2 linked regions of the Luteitalea sp. TBR-22 genome follow. Each later gene encodes a partner of the first gene's protein in a complex. Links are inferred from orthologs where the notes say so. Each region holds a gene or a part of one and is shown on either strand. Other genes may lie near its edges.

Region 1 (4,762 bases):
CGCCCACCTCGAGCTGGTCGACCACTTCCATCCCCTTCACCACCTGCCCGAAGACCGTGTAGCGTCCCTCGAGGTGCGGCTGCGGCGCGTGCGTGATGAACCACTGGCTGCCGCCCGTGTCCGGGCCCGACAGCGCCATGCCCACCGTGCCCCGCAGGTACGGGCGATCGTTCAGCTCGTCGCGGATGCTGTAGCCCGGACCGCCGGTGCCGTCGCCGCGCGGATCGCCGTCCTGCACCACGAAGGCCGGCACCACGCGGTGCAACTGCAACCCGTCGAAGTAGCCGCGCCGCGCCAGGGTGACGAAGTTCTCCGCCGTCAGCGGCGCGTCGAGCACCGCGAGCTCGATTTGCACGGTGCCCTTGGCCGTCTCCAGGTACACCTGCGGGGAGTACGGGGGCGAGACCAGCCGCGCCGCCTCGTACAGCTCCGCCGCCACGGTCACCGGCGCCGGGCGGATGCGGGTGAGGGCATCGCTCGACGCGTCACGCGCCACCAGCCAGCGCGCGGCACGCAGGCGCATCGCCCAGTCGCGGTCGGCCAGCGTCTCGGTCATCGGACCGGTGGCCGCCGCCGGATCGATCGCTGCCACTGCCAGCAACGTCGCCCACCGTGCGTCGTCGGCCGTGTCGCCGCGCGAACGCTCCCACGCGGCGAGCAGCGGCTCCTTGAGCGCCGCGATCTTCTGCTGCGCCGCAATCGAGGCGGCCTCGGCCCGGATCGCGACGTCCTCGCGGGCCAGCGCCGCGACGAGGTGTTTCTCCAGGCCGGGCAGCTTCAGCGTGCCCCAGGCCCGCAGCGCCGACGGCAGGACTCGCGCGTCCTTGTCGGCCATCAGGCGCTCGAGCATGGGCGTCGCGTTCTCCGGCGACAGCGTCGTCAGCGCGTCGGCCATCGCCGCCCGGACCCGCCAGTCGCCGTCGGGATCGAGCCCCGACAGCACCGTCGTGAAGGTGAGGGAGTCGACGCGCGCCAGCGTCCGCAGCGCCGCGGCCCGCAGCAGCGGCGATCGCGACGTCAGCCGATCCACCAGATCCGGTTCGGCCTCCCGTGCGCCGATCTGCGACAGCGCCGCGAGGATCTCGAGTTCGAGGCCCTGCGGCACGCCCTTCTGGCGCAACAGCCCGAGCAGCGCGGGCGTGGCCCGAGCGTCCTTGATCTGCCCGGCGGCGCGCACCGCCGACACGCGCACCTGCGGGTGCACCTGGCGCGTCGGCTCGAGCAGTGGCAACAGCGTCGGCACGGCCGCCGTCGCACGGCGCTCACCGAGGCCGCGCACTGCATAGCCGGCCGTGAAGGGTGAGGGCGAGGAGACGAGTTCGAGCAACGCCGGGACGGCGCGATCGTCGCCGACCCGCGACAACGCGGCAGCGATCGGCCACCAGGCGCTGCGCGGACGCCCTGCAGCATCGAGGACGGCGGTGGCCAGACCGTCGTAGGACTTGAGGGCCGCCAGCGCCGCCAGGCCGCGCCGGACCGCCTCGGCGTCGGCACTGCCGCTGGCCGCCTCGTCGCCGGGCGGCGTCGCGATCGCGCCGGCCTCGACGAGTCCTCGCACCATCTGCGCGATCGACGCGGCGGCCGCGCCGGCCTTCTCCGCCCCGAGCAGGCCGAGTGCCTGCGCGGCACGGCCCTTCACGAGGGGGTTCGGGTCACCAAGCGCAGCCGTGAGCGGCTCGGCGGCACTCGCCTCACCCAACAGGCCGAGCGCAAACGCGGCCATCGCGCGCACCTCGGCATCGCTGTCCTGCAGGCGGGCGACGAGCGGCGCCACTCCAGCGGGCAGGCCGACGCGGCCGACCGCCAGCGCGGCGCGACGACGGACGCGCGCGTCCGTGTCGCCGAGCAGGCTGATCAGGTCGAGCGCCGGCGGCGGGGGCGGCGTGGCGACCACGCGACCCCGCGTGTCGATCACGGGCGGCGGCGCGGGCACGGCGCGCGAACGCGCATCTTCCAGCACCCGATGGTCCTCGAGGCGGTGGATGCTCGCGATCTTGGCTTCGTAGGGCGGGGCCACGACCGGCGGGGGCGGCGGCGGCGCCGACGCACAGGCGGTGACCAGCGCCAGTCCGATGAGGGGCAACAGGCGACGCGTCATCACTCGGGCGCATGCTAGCACGCGCGACTGGACGCCCCTCGAAGCCCGTCGCTATACTGCGCGCCATCGTGGACGCGCGCTACCTCGCCATCGAGGGCCCTCCCGGCGTCGGCAAGGCAGTGCTCGCGGAACGGCTCGGCCAGCGCCTCGACGCCAGCCTCGTCCTCGACGACGTCGAGAATCCGTTTGCCGCCGATCGGAAGGCGCGAACCACCGGGGCGGCCTTCCAGGCCCAGCTCTTCCATCTGCTGGCCAGGCATCGCCAGCAGGAAACGCTCAGGCAGGGCGACCTGTTCGCACAGGTCACGGTGTGCGACTACCTGTTCGACAAGGACCGGATCTTCGCCTACCTCACCCTCGACGACAACGAGCTGTTCATCTACCAGCGCCTGTACGAACTCCTGGCGCGCGACCTCCCCACTCCCGACGTGGTCGTGTACCTCCAGTGCCCGACCGACCGGCTGCGCAAGCGGCTCCGCGAGCGCGACCGGCGCGCCGCCGCGCGCCGCGGCGACGAGGAGGACATCGGCGAGCTGAACGACGCGTTCAACCACTTCTTCTTCCACTACACCAGCGCCCCGCTGCTCGTGGTCGAGACCTCCTCGCTCGACCTCGACTGGCAGGACGAGGACGTCGAGGACCTGCTCCGGCAGGTCGAGCACATGCAGCAGGGCACCCAGTACTACGTGCCACGTCAGCGGTGATACCCTAGTCCCTTCGCCTGCACGGCAGGCGCCCCTCATGGCCTGGTTCAAGCGCGTCCCGAAGCCCATCGCCCCGGCACAGAAGACCAGCCGCATCCCCGAGGGTGTGTGGGTCAAGTGCCCCGACTGCGGGCAGGCCCTGTACAAGAAGGACCTCGACGACAACCTGCAGGTCTGCCCGAAGTGCGCCCACCACTTCCGGCTCGGCGCCGCCGACCGCCTGGCGATGCTGTTCGACGGGCCCTGGGTCGAGCACGACCGCGACCTCGCCTCCACCGACCCGCTCGCGTTCATCGACACCAAGCCGTACTCGCAGCGCCTCCGCACGGCGCAGGAAGCCAGCGGTCTCAAGGACGCCATCATCTGCGGCACCGGGACGATCGAGGGCATCGAGACCGAGGTCGCGGCGATGGAGTACTCCTTCATCGGCGGCAGCATGGGCGTCGTGGTCGGCGAGAAGATCACGCGCGCCATCGAGCGCGGCCTGCAGCACCGACGCCCCGTCGTGGTGGTGTCGTGCTCGGGCGGGGCGCGCATGATGGAGGGCACGCTCTCCCTGATGCAGATGGCCAAGGTCAGCGCCGCGCTCGCGCGCCTCGATCGCGCCGGCCTGCCCTACCTCTCGGTGCTCACCGATCCCACCACCGGCGGCGTCACCGCGAGCTTCGCGATGCTGGGCGACCTCAACATCGCCGAGCCCAAGGCGCTCATCGGGTTTGCCGGCCCCCGCGTCATCGAGCAGACGATCCGCCAGAAGCTTCCCGAAGGCTTCCAGCGCGCCGAGTTCCTCGTCGAGCACGGCATGGTCGACATGATCGTCGACCGCCGCAAGCTGAAGGGCGCCATCGCCGCCGCGCTGAGGTTCATGCACACGCCGGCATGACGCCGCAGCAGCGCCTCGCCACCCGCGAGTTCTTCGGCATCAAGCTCGGGCTCGACACCATGCGGGCGCTGATCGGCGCCCTCGACCACCCCGAGCGCAGCTTCCTCCCCATCATCGTCGCGGGCACCAACGGCAAGGGCTCGGTCACCGCGATGGTCGCGCGCGCCCTGCGCGCCGCGGGGTTGCGCACCGGTCGGTACACGTCACCGCACCTCACCCACCTCACCGAACGCTTCGCCATCGACGACCGGGATGTCGACGACGAGGCGCTCGACGCGGCGCTGGCAGCCGTGTTCGAGGCCGAGGAGCGGCTCCTGGCGGCAGGCGCCCTGCCGGGCCCGGCCACGTACTTCGAGCTGACCACGGCCGCGGCGTTCGTGATCTTCCGTGCGGCCGGGGTGCGGGTCGCCGTCGTGGAAGTGGGCCTCGGCGGCCGGCACGACGCCACCAACGTGGTGGAGGCGCCGTGGGCCGCGATCACCTCGATCGGCATGGACCACATGGCGCAACTCGGCAACACGCTGGCGCTCATCGCCGCCGAGAAGGCCGGCGTGATCATGCCGGGCGCCACGGTGGTGAGTGGAGTCACCGAGGACGAGCCCGCGACCGTGATCGCCGAGACGTGCGCGGCACGTGCGGCGACGCTGATCCGCGCCGGCGAGCAGGCGCGTCTGGAGGTGGAGGAGGACGACGGCGACTGCGTGGTGGCCATCGACACGCCCAGGCGCCGCTATCGGCGCGTCCGGCTCGCCTTGCGCGGCCGTCACCAGGCGGCCAACGCGCTGGTCGCCGTGCGCCTGCTCGAGGCACTCGAAGCCGCCGGCATCGGCGGCGGCGCCGAGGCGATCGTGACGGGCCTGGCCGACGCCCGCTGGCCGGGACGCCTCGAACGGCAGGTGATGCCCGGAGGCTCGACCGTCGTGCTCGACGGGGCACACAATCCCGCCGGCGCCGAGGCCCTGGCCACCTGGTGGCGCAGCGCCGGCTTCGCCCCCGCGACGCTGGTCACCGCGTGCATGCGCGACAAGGACGTCGAGGGCCTGCTCCGCCCGCTGCTGCCGCTTGCCGACGCCGTGA
Region 2 (4,052 bases), 2.7 Mb from region 1 along the record:
CAAGCAGCTGCGCGACAGCGACCCGCGCGTCAAGGACCTGCTCGACATCGGCCAGCGCCTCGAGGGGATGACGCGGCACGCCTCGGTGCACGCCGCCGGCGTGGTGATCGCGCCGCGGGCGATCACCGACTTCGCGCCGCTGTACAAGGGGGCGCGCGACGAAATCGTCACGCAGTGGGCGATGAAGGAAATCGAGAGGATGGGGCTCCTCAAGATGGACTTCCTCGGCCTCAGCACGCTGACGCTGATCGACGACGCGCTCAAGGAGATCACGCGCACGACCGGGCAGGTCCTCGACATCGACGCGATCCCGATGGACGACGCCAGGACGTTCCAGCTGTTTGCCGAGGGGCAGACGGCCGGCGTGTTCCAGTTCGAGTCCTCGGGCATGCGCGAGGTGCTGCGCAAGGCCAAGCCGTCGCGCTTCGACGACCTCATCGCCCTCAATGCCCTGTACCGGCCCGGCCCGCTCGGCGCCGGCGTGGTCGACAGCTTCGTCAACCGTCGCCACGGGCGCGAGGAGATCACGTACATGGTCCCGCAGATGGAGCCCATCCTGCGCGACACGTACGGGGTCATCGCGTACCAGGAACAGGTCATGCGCGTGGCGCGCGACGTCGGCGGCTTCACGATGGGCGAGGCCGACCTGCTCCGCAAGGCCATGGGGAAGAAGGACCCCAAGGTCATGGCGGCGCAGCGCGACCGGTTCGTGGCGGGCGCCACCGCCAACGGCCTGTCGGAGAAGAAGGCCGGCGAGATCTTCGACCTGCTGGCGTACTTCGCCGGCTACGGCTTCAACAAGTCGCACTCGACCACCTACGCGCTGCTCGCGTACCAGACCGGCTACCTGAAGGCCAACTACCCGCGCTACTTCATGGCGGCGTTGCTGACCATCGAGGCGCAGAACACCGACAAGCTGTCGCAGTACCTCGGCGAGTGCCGCGACCTGGGCGTGCCGGTCCTGCCGCCCGACGTCAACCTCAGCCAGTTGCCCTTCACGGTCGAGCCTGAGGGCGTCCGCTTCGGGTTGACGGCCGTCAAGAACGTCGGCGAGGGGGCGATCCTGTCCATCCTCAGGGTCCGGCAGGAGCAGGGGGGACGCATCGAGTCGCTCGCCGCCCTGTGCGAGCACGCCGACCTGCGTCTGGTGAACAAGCGCGTGCTCGAGAGCCTGGCCAAGGCCGGGGCGCTCGACTCGCTCGCCCCGCCCCACGAGCCGATCGCCTCACGCCGGGCCCGCCTCTGCGCCGCGATCGACAGGGCCCTGGAGCAGGGCAACCGGCTGCAGAAGGACCGCGACCGGGGCCAGACGCAGTTGTTCGCCGCCCTGCTCGGGGGCGACGACGGCGACGAGACGCCGGCGGCCGACCTCGCCCTGCCCGATGCGGAGCCCTGGCCCTCGGCCCAGGTGCTCGCCTTCGAGAAGGAGGCCCTCGGCCTGTACCTCTCGGGGCACCCGCTGGCGGCGCACCAGGACGACCTGGCCAAGGCCGGCGCCCGGCCGATCGGCCAGTGCACCGAGGCGATGGCCGACGTGCTGGTGGGCGGCATCATCAGTGGCGTCCGGCAGGTGAAGACCAAGAAGGGCGACCGCATGGCGGCCTTCATGCTCGAAGACCTCGACGGTGCGCTCGAGGTGGTGGCCTTCCCCGAGACGTTCCGCCACCACGCCCCCCTGATCGAGAACGACCGCATGGTCCTGGTGCGGGGCAAGCTGGAGGCCGGCGACGACAGCGCGAAGATCCTGGCCAGCGAGATCAAGCCGCTTTCGTCGCTGAACGAGACGCTCTCGCGCGAGGTCGCCATCGCCCTGCGCACCCCCTCACGCCGGACCATCGAGGACGTGGCCGACATCCTGATGCGCCACCGCGGCGACAAGCGCGTGCGCCTCGATCTCGAGGTGCGCGACCTGCCGCGGCCGATGCGCGTCCGGCTGGACCTGCTGGCCGTGCAGGTGCGCGCCTCCGAGCAACTGGTGGCCGACCTCGAACGCGTGTGCGGCGTCGGGGCCGTCAAATTGCGGTAACCTGACTCGTCATGCCCGTGGACAGCCTCGAGTTCGAGGAGCCCGTCGCCGCCCTCCTGAAGGAGATCGATCACCTCACCGGCCAGCCCTCGACGCCGGAGCGCGCGGGCGAGATCGCCCGCCTGCAGGCGCGAGCCCGGCAGGTGCGCCAGGACATCTTCGCGCGGCTGACGCCGTGGCAGCGAGTGCTGGTGGCGCGCCACCCGCAGCGCCCCTACCTGCTCGACTACGCAGCCCGGCTCTGGCCCGGGTTCACCGAGATCCACGGCGACCGCCGCTTCGGTGACGACCAGGCCATCGTCGCCGGCTTTGCGCAGTACCACGACCAGCCGGTGCTGATCGTCGGCCACCAGAAGGGCCGCGACACGAAGCAGAAGATCGCCCGCAACTTCGGCTACGCGCGCCCCGAGGGCTATCGCAAGGCCCTCCGGGCGATGCAGATGGCCGCCAAGTTCAAGCGACCGATCATCTGCCTGGTGGACACCCCGGCCGCCTACCCCGGCATGGAGTCCGAAGAGCGGGGCATCGCCGAGGCGATCGCCCTGAACCTGCGCGAGATGGCCGTGCTCGACACGGCGATCGTCGTCGTGGTCACCGGCGAGGGCGGCAGCGGCGGCGCGCTCGGCATCGCGGTCGGCGACACCGTGCTGATGCAGGAGTACGCGGTCTACAGCGTGATTCCGCCCGAGGGCTGCGCGGCGATCCTGTGGCGCGACGCGGCCAAGAAGGTCGAGGCTGCCGACGCGCTGAAGATGACCGCCCCGGACCTGGTCGGGCGTGGCATCTGCGACGGCATCATCCCCGAGCCGCTCGGCGGCGCCCACCAGGACTACGACGAATCGGCACGCCGGCTCGACGAAGCCCTCTGGCCCGCCCTGCAGCAGGCGATGGGGTGGTCGTCGGCCGAGCGGCTCGACCGCCGCTACGAGAAGTTCCGCCGCATCGGCCGCGTCGGCGCCGAGATCGCCGGGTCGGCTTCCTGATCGGGTCCCCGCTCGGGACCCCCTGTCCATGCGCACGTTGATCTGGGACCCCGTCGTGTGTGACGAGACGGCCGCGCAGTCGCTGGCCGCGGCCCTCGACGTGTCTCCGGTCGTCGCCCGCCTGTTGTGCCATCGCGGCCACGGCGACCCCGAGGCAGCGCACCGGTTCCTCCACCCGGAACTGTCGCAGCTCTTCGATCCGTACCGGCTCGCCGACATGCGGCCGGCGGTCGAGCGCCTCTGCGCGGCGCTCGAGCGGCGCGAACGCATCGCCATCCACGGCGACTACGACGTGGACGGCGTCACCTCCACCGTGATCCTGCGCCGGGCCCTCGAACTGCTCGGCGGCGACGTCACGCACTTCATTCCCGAGCGGCTGCGCGACGGCTACGGGCTGCAGGTGCCCGCGGTGGAGCGCCTGCACGCCGAGGGGGTGCGCGTCATCGTGTCGGTGGACTGCGGCATCCGCAGCGCCGAGGCGGCCCGCCGCGCCCGGGAGCTCGGTGTCGACCTGATCATCACCGACCATCACGAGCCCGAGGCCGAGATCCCGGCGGCGCTGGCCGTGATCAATCCCAAGCGGCCCGACTGCACGTATCCGGACAAGCACCTGGCCGGCGTCGGTGTGGCGTTCAAGGTGGTGCAGGCGCTCTGCCAGCGCTTCGGGCGCGAGAAGTGGCTGCCGGCGTTCCTGAAGCTGGCCGCGATCGGCACGGTCGCCGACGTGGTGCCGCTGGTCGGCGAGAACCGCATCATCGCCAAGCTCGGTCTCGAGCGGCTCTCGCAGGGCCCGCACACCGTCGGCCTGCGGACGCTGCTGGAGTCGGCCGGCCTGCAGAACAAGGCCATCGACGGCTTCAACGTGTCGTTCGTGATCGCGCCGCGCATCAACGCCGCCGGCCGCATGAGTACGCCCGACCTCGCGACGCGCCTGTTGCTGGCCAGCGACGAGACGCAACTGGAGGAAGTGCGGCGGCTCGCCGAGCAGCTCGGCGAGGAGAACGCGCGGCGGCAGGCCTACGAGGCCGAGATCGTCGCCGAGG

What was found. The genes of interacting proteins can lie anywhere in the genome.
Region 2: the proteins of accD (region 1) and TBR22_RS13010 are in contact, whole or in part, in a solved structure (PDB 8UXZ), measured with the Escherichia coli proteins. The link is inferred for Luteitalea sp. TBR-22 from one-to-one orthologs.

The regions. Positions count from the first base shown.
Region 1 is NZ_AP024452.1:5,824,823-5,829,584, forward strand. What follows is about bases 1,833-4,762. They hold accD (acetyl-CoA carboxylase, carboxyltransferase subunit beta), read left to right. Parts: upstream 1,833-2,839; coding sequence 2,840-3,685; downstream 3,686-4,762. Other genes in these bases: TBR22_RS23995 (HEAT repeat domain-containing protein), read right to left, coding at 1,833-2,098; TBR22_RS24000 (deoxynucleoside kinase), read left to right, coding at 2,167-2,802; TBR22_RS24010 (folylpolyglutamate synthase/dihydrofolate synthase family protein), read left to right, coding at 3,682-4,762. Outside these bases: more of TBR22_RS23995, read right to left, coding at 1-1,832.
Region 2 is NZ_AP024452.1:3,154,556-3,158,607, reverse strand. Bases 1,144-4,023 are described here. They hold TBR22_RS13010 (acetyl-CoA carboxylase carboxyltransferase subunit alpha), read left to right. Parts: upstream 1,144-2,037; coding sequence 2,038-3,009; downstream 3,010-4,023. Other genes in these bases: recJ (single-stranded-DNA-specific exonuclease RecJ), read left to right, coding at 3,038-4,023; TBR22_RS13015 (DNA polymerase III subunit alpha), read left to right, coding at 1,144-2,026. Also shown: more of TBR22_RS13015, read left to right, coding at 1-1,143; more of recJ, read left to right, coding at 4,024-4,052. UniProt on the Escherichia coli protein: Component of the acetyl coenzyme A carboxylase (ACC) complex. First, biotin carboxylase catalyzes the carboxylation of biotin on its carrier protein (BCCP) and then the CO(2) group is transferred by the carboxyltransferase to acetyl-CoA to form malonyl-CoA.